2 regions of the Pararhizobium sp. LjRoot238 genome follow, and region 2 is predicted to be linked to the other one. Evidence: predicted binding sites of a transcription regulator. Region 2 holds the regulator's gene; the other holds the start of a gene.
The links. Region 2 encodes LexA, which represses DNA repair genes until DNA is damaged. Its sites were predicted from a motif close to TGTTCNNNNTGTGTTCNG; they were not measured.
Positions count from the first base shown of each region.

Region 1 (7,276 bases), 2.0 Mb from region 2:
CAAATCGATCTTCTGCGGAGCGATCACACACAAGCAACAGACGTTGCGTATTTGGGGTCAGCCGCGCCGTGGGACTCTTTTGCTTTCGTGATGGTTTTCAGGCACACGTTCGTGCCCTGATGTGGATCAGTTTTTCGACCCTATCATAAAAAACTGCGGAAATCAATAATTTGCTTTACAACGGCACGCAAGGTCAACCCGTCCGTCAAGGACATGGTTAAGCCACAATTCTCCAAATTTCGCCACTTTTTGCGACCGGAAAATCAAACCCTGAACCGGTCGCATAAAGCCCTTTGAAGGTCAGTCGCCCTTGCCGGGCTCGGGCGAAAAATATTTCTCGTACTTGCCTTCCACGCCGTCCATTTCCTTGGCGCCCGGCATCTCGTCTTTCTTGACGGTGATGTTCGGCCACTGGGTCGCGAATTCGGCATTGACTTTCAGCCACGTGTCGAGACCCGGCTCGGTATCGGGTTTGATGGCCCCGGCAGGACATTCCGGTTCGCAAACACCGCAGTCGATGCACTCGTCGGGATGAATGACCAGGAAATTCTCGCCTTCGTAGAAGCAGTCCACCGGGCACACTTCCACGCAATCGGTATATTTGCAGCGTATGCAATTGTCGGTCACGACATACGTCATGAGGTACTCCAGCGATTTCTCACATTCGATGGCAGACAGCAACCGAGAGCGAAGTTCGCTTGTCCGCATCCGTTCGGGATATCAGCCCGCCAGCGCCCCTAACGGCGCAATAGGACTGCTCATTTATCCCGTCAGGTAAAGGCTTTGCCTGGGCTTTGCAAGAATAATCCATGCGCCAAAGCGCCGCCTGGCGAGACAGTTTTCTAATCCTTCTGCCAGCCCGGCCGCAGCCGGTCTACCTCGCGGCGATCCTTCTTGGTCGGCCGGCCGCTGCCGCGCTCACGCGTCGCCTGTTCGAAAGCATTCGGCTTTTCGCCCGGCACCGGCGGCGGGGTCAGATCCTCGTAGAGAAGCCGCGCTTCCTCGTAAGGGCCGCGTCGATTGCCGGGCTGCAGGACGCGCACTGTCATATCGCGCCGATCGAGCGAAATAATGACGACATCCCCGGTTTTCACGGCAAAGGAAGGCTGGGTGATGCGGGTCTCGTTGACCCGGACGTGACCGGCCTCGATCGCCTTCTGGGCGATCGAGCGGGACTTTTGCAGCCGCGTGAAAAACAGCCATTTGTCGAGACGCTGGCGGAGAACCGGCAGGGACTGGGGCTGCTTTTCGGTCATGGCTTTATTTTTTCATCTGCTCCTTCAGGGCAGCGAGCTTGGCGAAGGGTGAATCCGGATCGATCGGCTTTTCCTTGCGCGGAGGACGCGCCTCGAACTTGGCTGCCTGCGGCTTAGTGCCGCGGTCGTTGCGATCGGGACGATCCTGGCGCTCGCCTTTTTCATGACGCTGGCCACCCTGCGGCTTGCCGCCGTCGCGGCCGCGATTGCGATCCGGCCGGCCACCACCATTCTTGCGATTGTCGTCGCCACGCGCTTCGCGGCGACCATCGCCGTCGCGGCGCTGTTCACCACCATCGCGGCGGGCTTCACCCTGATGCGCCCGGTTGTTGGCGCCGCGGTGATTGCCGTGCGGACGCCCTCCCGAGCGCTGGTTGTCGCTGCGGCCGCCGGGGCGCCACAGGAGAACCGGCTTGGCCTCGACCGGTTCTGCGGGTTCGCCAGCCGGTTCAGCCACGGCAACTTCTGCCTCCGGAGCAGTTGCAGCGGGCGCTGCCTGTTCCGGTGCCGGCTCAGTAGCCTGGGCCTCTTCGCTTGGCGCATCCGCGTCGTCATGGTCGACCGTCTCGGCCGGCGTTTCGACAGCGGTCGAGTCCGCCGGCGTGGTTGCATTGCCCGCCTGCGCGGACAGGAACGCGGTAGCTTCTTCGGCCTTCACGCTGTCGGCGCGATAACCGAGGCCCTTGAGGATCTCTTCCATATCGTCGGGCGTCGCACCGAGAATGGACAGCATGGCCGTCGTCGCGGTAAAGCGGCGACCGTCATAGGCGCCGTCCGGACGCGGCGTCGTGCCCGGCTTCCACTGCAAGAGCGGCCGGATGAGGTCGGCGAGCCGCTCGAGAATATCGATGCGGACGGCGCGCTTGCCGAGGAAACGGAAGCCGGCCAGCTTGTAGAAAGTGCGCTCGAAAGACGGATCGGTGACGACCGAGGTACGGCCAGCAGCCAGAATCGGGATGAGGTCGCCATAGCCGGGCTTGTCCAGGCCGTCATTCTTCAAGGCCCAGAGCAGCGTGATGAGTTCAGCCGGAGCAGGCTTCAAGAGAGCCGGCATGAAGATGTGATAGGCGCCGAAGCGGATGCCGTGGCGGCGGATCGAGGCGCGTGCCTCCTGATCCAGCGACTTGACATCGTCGGCGACGTCGCGGCGGAACATCACACCGAGATTTTCGACGAGCTGGAACGCCAGGCCCTTGGCAAGGCCTTCGAGATCTTCGGCGCGCGACAGGTCGTCGAGCGGCTTCAGCACCGTCGAGATATGGTGGTTCACGAAACGCTCGATGCGGGCAAGCACATGGTCGCGGGCGTTGCCCTGAAGCTGCTCATCAGCCAGCAAAAGCACACGCGGGCGCATGACATGCTCGCTCGCTGCCAGTCGCGCGACGGGATCGCCGAGCCAGCGCACGAGACCATCGGAAGCAAGCGCCAGATCGGCATTGCCCGCCGCATGCAGGCGCGCTGCCCGCGCTTCGAATTCCAGCGCCAGCGCCTTCTGTGCGGCACCCTGCACCGCGCGCGCGTCGAGACCGTCGGACACTGCCGCCAGCGTGAAACGGAACCCGGCCAATTGTCCCACATGATGTCCTTCAATGAAGACATCGCCATTTACACTGATTTCAGCTTCCAGCATCGCATTCTCTCTCAGGCGCTTCATGAGCACAGATGTCCTGCGATCAACAAAGCGTTTCGTCAACCTTTCATGTAACGCGTCAGACAATCGATCTTCGATTTCCCGCGTCTTTTCTTGCCAGTGTGTCGGATCGGCAAGCCACCCCGGACGGTTGGATACATAGGTCCATGTCCTGATTTGTGCAATTCTCGCGGACAATGTGTCGATTTCACCATCCGTTTGGTCCGCGCGGCGAACCTGTTCGGCCATGAAATCTTCGTTCACTGTGCCACGCCGGACGAGATCGGCATAGATCGTCGAGATCAGATCGGCGTGTTGCGCCGGCGTTATACGGCGATAGTCAGGAAGCGCACAGACCTCCCAGAGTTTTTCTACACGCTCCGGTGTCGTTGCGACACCGGCGATTTCCGGATACCGCGAAAGATAATCCAGCGCCTGCTGGTCGACGGCCGGCAAAGCCCGCGTCAGGCCGTTTACGCTGGGCGCGGCATCGAGGCTTTTCTTCAAAGCCTCAAGCGAGGCGAAGTTGAGCGCCTTCGAGCGCCATTGCAACACCCGCACGGGGTCGAACTGGTGCGATTCGATGCGGTGGACGAGTTCGTTATCGAACGGTTCCACTCGCGAGGTGACGCCGAAGGTACCATCGCGGAGGTGGCGTCCGGCGCGGCCCGCGACCTGCGCCAGTTCGCCCGGGTTGAGATTGCGAAACTGATAGCCGTCATACTTCCGATCCTGGGCAAAGGCGACGTGATCGACATCGAGATTCAGTCCCATGCCGATCGCGTCGGTGGCGACCAGGTATTCGACGTCGCCCGCCTGGTAGAGTGCAACCTGCGCATTGCGCGTGCGGGGCGACAGGGCTCCGAGCACAACGGCGGCGCCACCCCTTTGGCGGCGGATCAGTTCGGCGATCGCATAGACCTCTTCCGCCGAGAAGGCGACGATCGCCGTGCGCTGCGGCAACCGGGTGATCTTCTTCGAGCCGGCATAGAGAAGCTGCGACAGTCGCGGCCGCTCGACGACGGTAATGCCCGGTAGCAGGTTCTCGAGGATCGGCCGCATGGTCGCTGCACCGAGAAGCAGGGTTTCGCTTCTGCCGCGCAGATGCATCAACCGGTCGGTGAAGATATGGCCGCGCTCGAGATCGCCGGCGAGCTGCACCTCGTCGATCGCGACGAAGGCCGCCTTGGTCTCGCGCGGCATGGCCTCGACGGTGCAGACCGAGAAGCGCGCCATATGCGGCGTGATCTTTTCCTCGCCGGTGATCAGCGCCACATTGTGGGCGCCGACCTTGTCGACGACACGGGTATAGACCTCGCGGGCAAGCAGCCGGAGCGGCAATCCGATCACGCCGGATTCATGCGCGACCATGCGCTCGATCGCATAATGCGTCTTGCCGGTATTGGTGGGGCCGAGGACCGCGATCACACCGCGGCCGCTCAAGATCATGGGTTGGTCAGGCACTGTCTCGATCCTGCGCACTTTCAGTCTGCGAAGGCCATTTACGGCGGTAAAGCCGTTCAACCGGCGCAGCACACATGCCCACGCGGCAGCACAAACGCAAGGGTGCAAGGGCACGAAACAGTGCAAATGGGGCTGGCGACGCGTTTTTCCACCCGCATGTCCCGGAATCGGAACAGCCATGGAACGAATCGGCGACGAATCGCTGACTCCCTCTGATTCATCTTTTGTTCACCGCTAGATATTGATTTTCTGAGCCGGATTCGCACCAGATGCTGAATCGCTATTTTCAGGCGAAAACGCCCGCGGATGTTGACCTTGGCAACATCCCGAATTTCATGAGATTCAGAATCCAAATAACTGAAAATTCAGAAAAATTTAACCATGATCGTCAATCGGTTCGCCGTGGGTGCATCGATTGCCGATCCTGTGGCCAAAGGCGGAACGAATCGGCGACGAATCGAGACGCAGGGGATTTCCCGATTTGTTCCCGACAAGATATGGTATGAATAACGGATATTTGACCATAGGCAAAGTTGAGTCTTTTGCCAGATTCCTGTTGGCTCGTTAGTATTTTCATCTCCGAAGCGGACGACTCCTATCGCAGGCGTGCACTGGTAACAGAAGCAGAGGGGAGGCGAAAAAGCAGCCGCATGCCGTCGAAAATCGGGGCGTCCCGGAGTGTTAATCTCCGATAACGCAGAACGGCGCCACAAGGGCGCCGCTCGCAACAGCAAGAATCAATTCGATCAGACGAAGAACTGGCCGCCATTGGCGGAGATCGTGGAACCGGTGATGAAGCCGGCATCGTCGGAAGCCAGGAACACGGCGATACGGGCGATCTCATCCGGCTCGCCGAGCCGACCGACAGGGATCTGCGGGATGATGCGTTCCGCCAGAACCTTTTCAGGGATCGCGCGCACCATTTCCGTGCCGATATAGCCGGGGCAGATGGCGTTGACGGTGATGCCCTTGGCAGCACCTTCCTGCGCGAGTGCCTTGGTGAAGCCGAGATCGCCGGCCTTGGACGCCGAATAGTTGGCCTGGCCCATCTGGCCCTTCTGTCCGTTGATCGAGGAGATATTGATCACACGGCCGAAATTGCGGTCACGCATGCCGGTCCAGACCGGGTGGGTCATGTTGAAGAGACCGGTAAGATTGGTGTCGATGACGGCTTTCCACTGGTCCGGGGTCATCTTGTGGAACATGGCGTCGCGGGTGATACCGGCATTGTTGACGAGGATTTCGACGGGACCGAGATCGGCCTCGACCTTGGCGATGCCTGCGGCGCAAGCCGCGTAGTCGGAAACGTCCCATTTATAGGTCGGGATACCGGTTTCGGCGGTAAAGGCCTGCGCCTTCTCGTCATTGCCGGCGTAGTTTGCCGCGACCTTGTAACCTGCGCCCTTCAAGGCGATGGATATGGCCGCGCCGATGCCGCGTGATCCGCCAGTGACCAATGCTACTCTGCTCATCCGTCTCTCCCTGTTATCTTCGTTCTTGGCTCGATGCCGCGCCCGCGGGCGCAAGCACTATTCTTCCGGCTGTTGCCGTGAAGTCTGCTCCGGCCGCGGGGCCGGAGCGAATGCCTAACGGATGATTGTCACAGCCGTTCGACACACATGGCGACACCCATGCCGCCGCCGATGCAGAGCGTTGCGAGCCCCTTGGACACGCCGCGGCGCTTCATTTCGAACAGGAGCGTGTTGAGAACGCGCGCGCCGGAAGCGCCGATCGGGTGACCGATGGCGATGGCACCGCCATTGACGTTGACGATCGACGTATCCCAGCCGAGATCCTTGTTGACCGCGCAGGCCTGCGCCGCAAAGGCTTCGTTGGCTTCGACAAGCTCGACATCGGCAACCGACCAGCCGGCTTTTTCCAATGCCTTGCGCGAAGCCGGGATCGGGCCTGTGCCCATGATCTGCGGATCAACGCCGGCGGTCGCCCAGGAGACGATCCGAGCCAGCGGCTGGATACCCCGGCGTCCGGCTTCTGCCTCGGTCATCAGCAACGTTGCGGCCGCGCCATCGTTGAGCCCGGAGGCATTGCCGGCGGTGACGGTGCCTTCTTTGTCGAAGGCCGGGCGGAGCTTTGCGATGGAGTCGAGCGTGGCGCCGTGGCGGATATATTCGTCCTGATCGACGGTGACGTCACCCTTGCGGCCCTTGACGATGAAGGGAATGATTTCGTCGGCGAACCGGCCAGCCTTCTGGGCTGCCTCGGCCTTGTTCTGCGAGGCGAGTGCGAACTGATCCTGTTCATCGCGCGACAACTGCCATTTGCGGGCAACGTTTTCGGCTGTTGTGCCCATGTGATAGCCGTAGAAGGCGTCGGTCAGGCCGTCCTTGATCATGGTGTCGACCATCTTGAAGTCGCCCATCTTGACGCCGCCGCGCAGGTGCGCGCAGTGCGGTGCCATCGACATGGACTCCATGCCGCCGGCCACGATGATCCTGGCGTCACCTGTGGCAATCTGCTGCATGCCGAGTGCAACCGCACGCAGGCCGGAACCGCAGAGCTGGTTCATGCCCCAAGCGGTCGCTTCCTGCGGAATGCCAGCCTTCATGGCCGCCTGGCGAGCCGGGTTCTGGCCTTCGCCAGCCGACAAGACCTGACCGAGGATCACCTCGTCCACTTCGCCTGCATCGACGCCGGCGCGCTCAAGCACACCCTTGATGACCGCGGCGCCCAGTTCGTGCGCAACTGTATTGGCAAAGGAACCGTTGAAAGACCCGACGGCGGTGCGGCCGGCGCTGGCGATGACGATAGAGGGAGTGCTCATCAGATATTTCCTCGTTCATTTTTTTCGCAACGGCCAAAGACTGGCAAAGGTCGACGCGCAAGTCAAACGTCATAATGCACTCGCCGTCTTTTCAGTCCACAATCCAGACGCGAAAAGAAATTTTGCACCTGCGTCGTCGCATTG
Region 1 is NZ_CAXUPP020000001.1:1,497,945-1,505,220, reverse strand. It holds gene fdxA (ferredoxin FdxA) at 301-639, opposite strand; gene ACSQ3F_RS07395 (RNA-binding S4 domain-containing protein) at 843-1,256, opposite strand; gene ACSQ3F_RS07390 (helicase-related protein) at 1,261-4,335, opposite strand; gene ACSQ3F_RS07385 (beta-ketoacyl-ACP reductase) at 5,097-5,822, opposite strand; gene ACSQ3F_RS07380 (acetyl-CoA C-acetyltransferase) at 5,951-7,132, opposite strand.
Region 1: a site for LexA is predicted at 4,519-4,536, ahead of ACSQ3F_RS07390 (helicase-related protein). Genes of this name have one in related genera too.

Region 2 (7,276 bases):
CACGGCACCGGCCAGAAGCACACAGACGATATCGGCCGAAGAAAACATGAGATTGACGATCGTCCCCAGAATGGCAAGCTGCAGCCAGACGGGGAAAGCGGCGGAAACATCTGCGAATTGCGGCAGGAAGGCCACGAAGAAGATCGCCGTCTTGGGATTGAGAACCTCGACGGTGACGCTTTCGAAAAAGGCGCGCCGGCCGGATTTCGGCTCGATGCCGGGCAGGGCGACATCGCCCTGCACCCGGGTACGGAACAGCGAAATGCCGAGCCAGACAAGATAGGCCGCCCCGGCAAATTTCACGGCCATATAGAGCATCGGCACGGCGTGGAACAGGATCGACAATCCGGCGGCGGCGGCAAAAACATGGACATAGCCGCCGAGATGAATGCCCAATGTGGCCATCAGCCCCGACCACCGGCCGCGCGCGATCGTCTGGGCCGCGGCATAAAGCATGGCAGGGCCGGGGATGTAGGCAAAGACCGCGGTCGTGGCAAGAAAGGCGATCAGCAGGTCGGTCGATGGCATTGTCGGCTCCGTTCCGGCATGCGAGGGCGGAAGTCTTCTCTACAATGGAATTGACGGATTGTCGCGCTCGTCGGTCGCAAGACTGCCGGACGCGCGTCAAGCCCAGCGGGAGCGCGCGCATATCGGGCGCAGTACAGAGCGATTTCAAAACCGATAGCGCAAGAGCCAGCCGATTCGCCCAAGGGCCGGGACTGCGGCAAAGGCGAGAATCGTCAGACGCGCCGCCCAGGATAGCCTGGCGATCTGTCTCGGATCGTAACCTTCCGGATCATAGGCCGGCAGTTCAGTCTGCAGTTTCAGCCGCGGAACCTGCTTTTCGAGGTCGCGCGGATCGCTTATCGCCCAACGCAGGCTTGCTCCGGTCGCGCGCACCGAAGGCTGCCAACTGATGAGTTCCAGTCCGAGCCGGCTATAGCCGTCAAAGACCAACTCACCGCGCGAGAGATGCGCGGTAAGCCGCCGCAGCAGCTTCGGGACCTCGTCGGCCGGCAGATAAGGAAAAAGCCCCTCGGCGACAATGATCGTCGGACGGTCGGCGGGCACATCTGCGAGCCAATTCGGGTCCGTCACGGACGACCCGATCAGGCTATAACCGTCGCGCCCGGGATAGAGTTTGCGGCGCAGCGTGACAACCTCGGGATAGTCCACGTCGAACCAGCGGATGTTCGACGCCGGATCGATGCGGAATATGCGACTGTCCAGCCCGCAGCCGAGATGCAGGACGGTCGCGTCGGGATGGCGTGTGATGAAGTCACGTGTCCAGCCGTCGAGAATATGGGCGCGCAACGCCACACTGATCATCACGTCGCGATCGATTTTCAGCCTCGAAAAGTCATAGTCGATCCGGCTGACGACCTCGGCGGCGAAACGATCCTGCAGAAGCGAATCCGGCAGGCGGCTTTCCCCGGCCTTCGCGTAAAGCGTGATGAGGAGGGTTTCCTTCTCTTCGGTCAGCGACACTTTTTCGGTTGTCATTGTGATCCCGCGCCGTCAGAGCCGGCGCACCAAGCCCGTCGTCCCAGCGCAAATATCGTCGGACGACAGGACAGCGATCCCGCTGCAATGCGCGCGAAACTGCACCGAGAGTATAGGCGACAATGCGGTTGTGAACAGGGTCGAGGCGATTAAGGGCAGGCTGGCCGGTCTCGCATCATTGAAAATATGTAACGAAAAAGGGCTGCACCATCAAGTGCAGCCCTTTGAAACTGGCTCCCCGGGCCGGATTCGAACCGGCGACCTGTCGATTAACAGTCGAATGCTCTACCGCTGAGCTACCAGGGATCATCTGCGCGCTGCAGAAGTGAGGCTGCTAATACAAATGCTTTTCCGATTTGCCAAGCGGTTTTTCAAAAAAAGTGCACAATCTTGTCTGACTGTGGAGAACTCCCCATCTGGAGAGAGCGTGCCCGCGCGAAGCGGGAGCAATTGAAATCCCTCTCCGATGGACTGCATCGAGAGTTCGACAGGTGAGTTTATGGCAGAACCGCAGAAAACGAAAAAATTCGGTATCGATGCGAGCACGCATGAACTCATTCTCGGGTCGTGGCGCCTGCGCCTGCCTCAATCGCGGGCCTTGCGCATTGCCCTTGGCGCCGTGCTGCTCTTTGGCGGCATCCTGGGTTTTCTGCCGGTTTTGGGATTCTGGATGGTGCCCCTGGGCCTGATCGTGCTGTCGCATGACCTCGCCTTCGTCCGGCGCCAGCGCCGCAGACTTTCCGTCTGGTGGGCGCGCAAGCGGCAGACGTCGTAAATCCGGTGCCAATCTGCAAAGGCGCGCCGGGGCCGGAAGGCCTTCAACCATGACGTGGCAGGATGGCTTTCCTAGCCGCCGGAACCGGTTTGCGGGGTCGGATCCTTGTCGGTCGGGGCTGGTTGCATCTGTTTGCCTGTCGCCGGCGTATTGTTGACGGTACCCTGATCGGCCGGGGCCGCATCCTTGGCCGCAGGCGTCGTTTCCTGAACCTGCGTTGCGGCATCATTGCCGGTGCTTTCGCCGAACATCTCGGCGCCCGCCAAGGCAATGAGGGCAAGCACGAGGCTGCCGATCAGAACCATTAATACCGGGCGGCCCAGCAACCCCTGCCACGCCTCGACCGCGCTGACCTTCACGGTCCGGTTCGTGTCTTCGGTCGAAACCTTGTTGCCGCGTTCATCGGCATGGCCTGCCATTTCAGCCTCCTCGCAACGGCGCCAGACCGTGCCGCTCCAATGGGTTCAACATGGGCGGAAAACGGACGGACGGTTGCAAATGTTCCTTGGCGGCGTGCTGAATGCCGGTTTTCGGCGCGGCATGCCAAAAAATTCGCGCTTTGAAAAAGTTCAACGAATTTTAGGGGCTTGCGGAACACATATGGAACATATAGTGTTCGTTCTTGATTTGTTTCTCGATTCCGGAGTGATCTTTCATGCTGACCCGCAAGCAACAGGAACTGCTTCTGTTCATTCACGAAAGAATGAAGGAATCGGGCGTGCCGCCGTCCTTCGACGAGATGAAGGATGCGCTGGACCTCGCTTCCAAGTCCGGCATTCATCGGCTGATCATGGCGCTCGAGGAGCGCGGCTTCATCCGGCGTCTGCCCAACCGGGCTCGCGCGCTTGAAGTTATCAAGCTGCCGGAGGCCTATTCCATGAGCCTCCAGCCCAAGCGCGGCTTTTCGCCGAGCGTCATCCAGGGCAGCCGCGGCGCTCCGCCGGCGCCGACCGCTGCCAAACCCGCAGCGGCCAACAATGAGAACAGTTCTGTCTCCATCCCCGTCATGGGGCGAATCGCGGCCGGTGTGCCGATCTCGGCGATCCAGAACAATACGCACGATATTTCCGTGCCGCACGAGATGGTCGGGGCCGGCGAACATTATGCGCTGGAAGTGCGCGGCGACTCGATGATCGAGGCCGGCATTCTCGATGGCGACACCGTCATCATCCGCAATACCAACAGCGCCAACCCCGGAGAGATTGTCGTCGCCCTTGTGGACGATGAGGAGGCGACTCTGAAGCGGTTTCGCCGCAAGGGCGCATCGATCGCGCTCGAGGCTGCCAACCCTGCCTATGAGACCCGGATTTTCGGCCCCGACCGGGTGAAGATTCAAGGCAAACTGGTGGGTCTGATCCGACGTTACCATTAAGCGGCAGGCCGAATACGAACGCCAGCGGATGCAGACGGCTGATTTTCTTTGGAAATTGACGGTAGCGGCGGCGTGACAATGAGCGCTGGCGGACTGGCGCATCCAGCAATGCGCGGCATTTCCTGACGAAGCGAAGCGGCAACGGATGGGAGACTGGTTTCGCCCATGAGAAAAAACTGGAATTCGGTCAAGGCGTCTTGCACTGGATCGGAAATCGGTCTAAACGCCCGTCACGATTAAGTGATGATCGTTACGAGGCCTCGTGGCGGAGTGGTGACGCAGAGGACTGCAAATCCTTGTACCCCGGTTCAATTCCGGGCGAGGCCTCCAAAATTTTCCACAATATTCGCAATTGGATAGGGTCGCCGCTTCAACTATGTTGGCAGCCTTGTTGCATCACGCCGCCATGAACGGATATTGGCGTGATGTTCTCGCCGGCCAGCGGCCGACGACGCGCCTCTCGCCGCGTTGAACGAACAATTCCGACGTTTCGCGAAAACCGGCAAAGGTGCGTTCCATATGCGCCACGGGGCGACGCGGCCGCCGGAGACGATGCAATCCTGTGGAGATAAGCCACGCCGTTCGCAAAACCGAATCAATGGCGACGAAGCGAGGGAGAGCCTCGCTGCGGAATGCGGCCGGTCGTCAATGATAGTAGAAGCATTCGCAATCGGCCTTGCTGTCGTCCGGCGCATTCCAGACGCGGACTGCCAATTTCTTGGCCGCACCGGTCTCATCCAGCCTCAGGCCCAACAGTGACACGGCCGCGAGTTTTGCATTGACCGCATCGATCTCGATCGTCGAGCCGACTTGATGAACGCCCTGTTTTGGCGTCCAGGTGAAAAACTGCACGCTGTAATGCATGGCGTTCTCCTTCACCGCGGATGGGTCAAATCCCAGTCCAAAGACTGCACTGGCGATCCGATAGGCAAACAGAGCCGGGTCGCAACAACCGGTGTGGTCTGCCTCCATGCGGAACCTAGCACAATTTGGCGATCGAGTGAATCGTTATCGCGTGATTCCCGTCAGAAAGTGCCGCTCCGGCTTTCAAAATTCGCGCTGGCCCGACCACCAGCGCGCGGGGTTGGTTCCCGCGGTGACAGCGCCCTATTGTTCAATCTGAAATGCTGTGTTCACTGAACGTCGTCTTCTAAAATTGAACGCCCGGTGCGATATTGTCTTCAGAAAATCTGGATTTGAGATGACTGTGATGAAAAAGAGAGAACCACTGTTTCGTATCGGGGATTTCGCCATTTGGTCGGCCATTTTGGCGAGCGTGGTGGGATACCAGCTTTGGGCGCAGACCAATACACCGGCCCTGACGACGGTCATCGCAATCACCGATAAAGTCACCGGCTGAGCGCTCCTAGTAAGCCGCGGCAATCTAGACTTCCACGTAATGCCTCCCAAGGCTCAACTACTTGGAAAACGCATTCATCCAAACGCCAATACCTGTCACGACGATTGTAATGCCAACAGCTTCTGACAATTCCATACAATTCCCTCCTTGCGCGCCGGCGGATTTAGGCACGAGTAGGCTAGCGCGGTAATGCTAATTGCGATCAAAGACGCCAAACGGAACCCCAATGCAAAAATGCTCGAGGAGGCAAGCCGGAATCGCCAGTAATGATTTGATTTATTTGACTTTTTTGGTGAGCGCGCAGGGATTAGAACCCTGGACATACTGATTAAAAGTTTGTTTCTTCCGTCAATCATGAAGGTGAACAAATTCTGCAGCCGTCCGTGTTACCAGGCCGCCCGCAAAGACCAGCGTCACCTCCGGCAATGCGAATGCTGCGGGTCGTCGTTCGTTACGAAGGTGTCAACTTCGAGATACGGCAGCAAGGCGTGTATCTCGAAGATGCACTACTACTGCAAGAAGGCAGCCGTCATCCTGACGTTCCCCACGCTCTCGCCGGCGGTGTTTGATCAGGAGTTCGCGATCGCGGCGTGAACCGGAATGTCCACATCAATAGTTATCTGCATTTTGAATGAACAACTCGATTTCTTCGAGAGTCATGGCTTCATCTGCATCGGCTGCGGAGCTCACCACGATTTTAGACACGTCCAATGCAGCAATCAGGTCTTTGCTTGCGATCCAACTGTTTTCCCAGAGTTTCGCTGACTTTCCGTTCACGATCTCGCATATTGGTTCGGAGCTTACGAATTCAATGCCAACAGACTTTGGTTTTGTCACCCGCTGCAGCCATATCTCGAGATATCCATTGTGAGGCACTCTCGCCATCTTTCTGTGCACGCCTGCCCAGAGTATCTCTTTTTCAGCTTTTGGAGCTAGTGATATCAGGTTGCTGAGAATGCCGGCGATCGCAGGAAAGGTGGATGGAGACACCATCGCAATATCTGTTGCAATTGCCACCTGCACGTCGAGATCGCCGGGATTTAGTTTCTGGCCCGCAACTTTTTTATGAAGACCTCCGACAAGCTTGCGAAGAGCGCCGCTATTTGGAAAACGGCGCCCAAACGCATGGAGCCTTAAAAGTTGTTTTTGGATTGTGGCGGCATTAGCAGTGCCCAAATCTTGCAACTCGATACCAGCCAATTTGTCTTCTTTGACTGAGCCGGCAACGACGTTTGTATTCGAGACTGTTTTCCCGACGTTCAGCTTCATACCAACTGACCGCAGCTTGTCGCTTACTACCTTGAGTATTTGCTCGCATTTTTCATCACTATTCGCGAAAATCCGGAAATCATCTCGATATCTCAAAATTTTAAAGTCGGCCGACTTAGTCAAGACAAGTGAAATTTGTTGGTCTACATAGCCTAAGACAAGCTCGGCAAGAAAGTCCATAAGACTAGAGCCTTGTGGAATGCCATTTGTCTGGCCATACCGGCCCGCCTGAACATGATTGTCGATTTTATTGCCAAGAACCGTTCCTTTGCCTTTCTCTTTTTTTGCGATTTCAAGTCCATGCAAAGCCCAACAGATACTGTGTGTGTAGAGCGATCCATAACAATCGGCGACATCCGTATGCATGATATGACTAAATTCAAGAGAATGGACGATAGATCGTTGTTCAACGCGTTGCCACCAGCTGGATATTTGAGTGGCGTTGTCAGATTGTTCGTCAACCGACAGGACTGGAGCGCTGCAACACTCGACAACGCCTTGCTCAAATTCCTTAAACTTAGAGACAATATGCTGCCAATTGCCTGGCTCGCAAATCAGATTGACCAATGACACATATATAGCCGGATGAATCAGTTCGAGCGGGCGCCAAGCGAATCTGCCGTCCTTATTTGAGATCAAGCTGTAGTTTACGTCTGGAAGATTCGCGGGGTTCTCGCTTTTGAATGCGGAAAAGTTGCCGCCTTTTAAAACCGCTTCAACGCCGTTTAGGATCGGTTCGAAATTCAGGTAGTCGGGGAAGTCTCCGCTGAAGTAGCTGCTACCTTTGAGAAGATGTTTTCTCGCTTCATCCGGTGTTAGGACGCTCCGAACAATAACTGAATCGTCATTTGTCGAGGGTGCGTCTGATTGACTCATGTGCGGGGGATTCCCGGCCGGATCAGATAGACGTATGTCGATGGCATGATCGACGAGGATGGCATCAGATACCGCTGGGAGACAGTGGGGCGCAAGCTCGATGAACGCGGGCGTCGGATGT
Region 2 is NZ_CAXUPP020000001.1:3,463,221-3,470,496, forward strand. It holds gene ACSQ3F_RS16840 (LysE family translocator) at 1-528, opposite strand, end outside; gene ACSQ3F_RS16845 (class I SAM-dependent methyltransferase) at 673-1,503, opposite strand; tRNA gene ACSQ3F_RS16850 (tRNA-Asn) at 1,735-1,809, opposite strand; gene ACSQ3F_RS16855 (hypothetical protein) at 2,003-2,278, shown strand; gene ACSQ3F_RS16860 (hypothetical protein) at 2,350-2,697, opposite strand; gene lexA (transcriptional repressor LexA) at 2,934-3,650, shown strand; tRNA gene ACSQ3F_RS16870 (tRNA-Cys) at 3,907-3,980, shown strand; gene ACSQ3F_RS16875 (hypothetical protein) at 4,296-4,514, opposite strand; gene ACSQ3F_RS16880 (hypothetical protein) at 4,852-5,010, shown strand; gene ACSQ3F_RS16885 (hypothetical protein) at 5,470-5,604, shown strand; gene ACSQ3F_RS16890 (RNA-directed DNA polymerase) at 5,620-7,155, opposite strand; gene ACSQ3F_RS16895 (ISAzo13 family transposase) at 7,201-7,276, shown strand, end outside.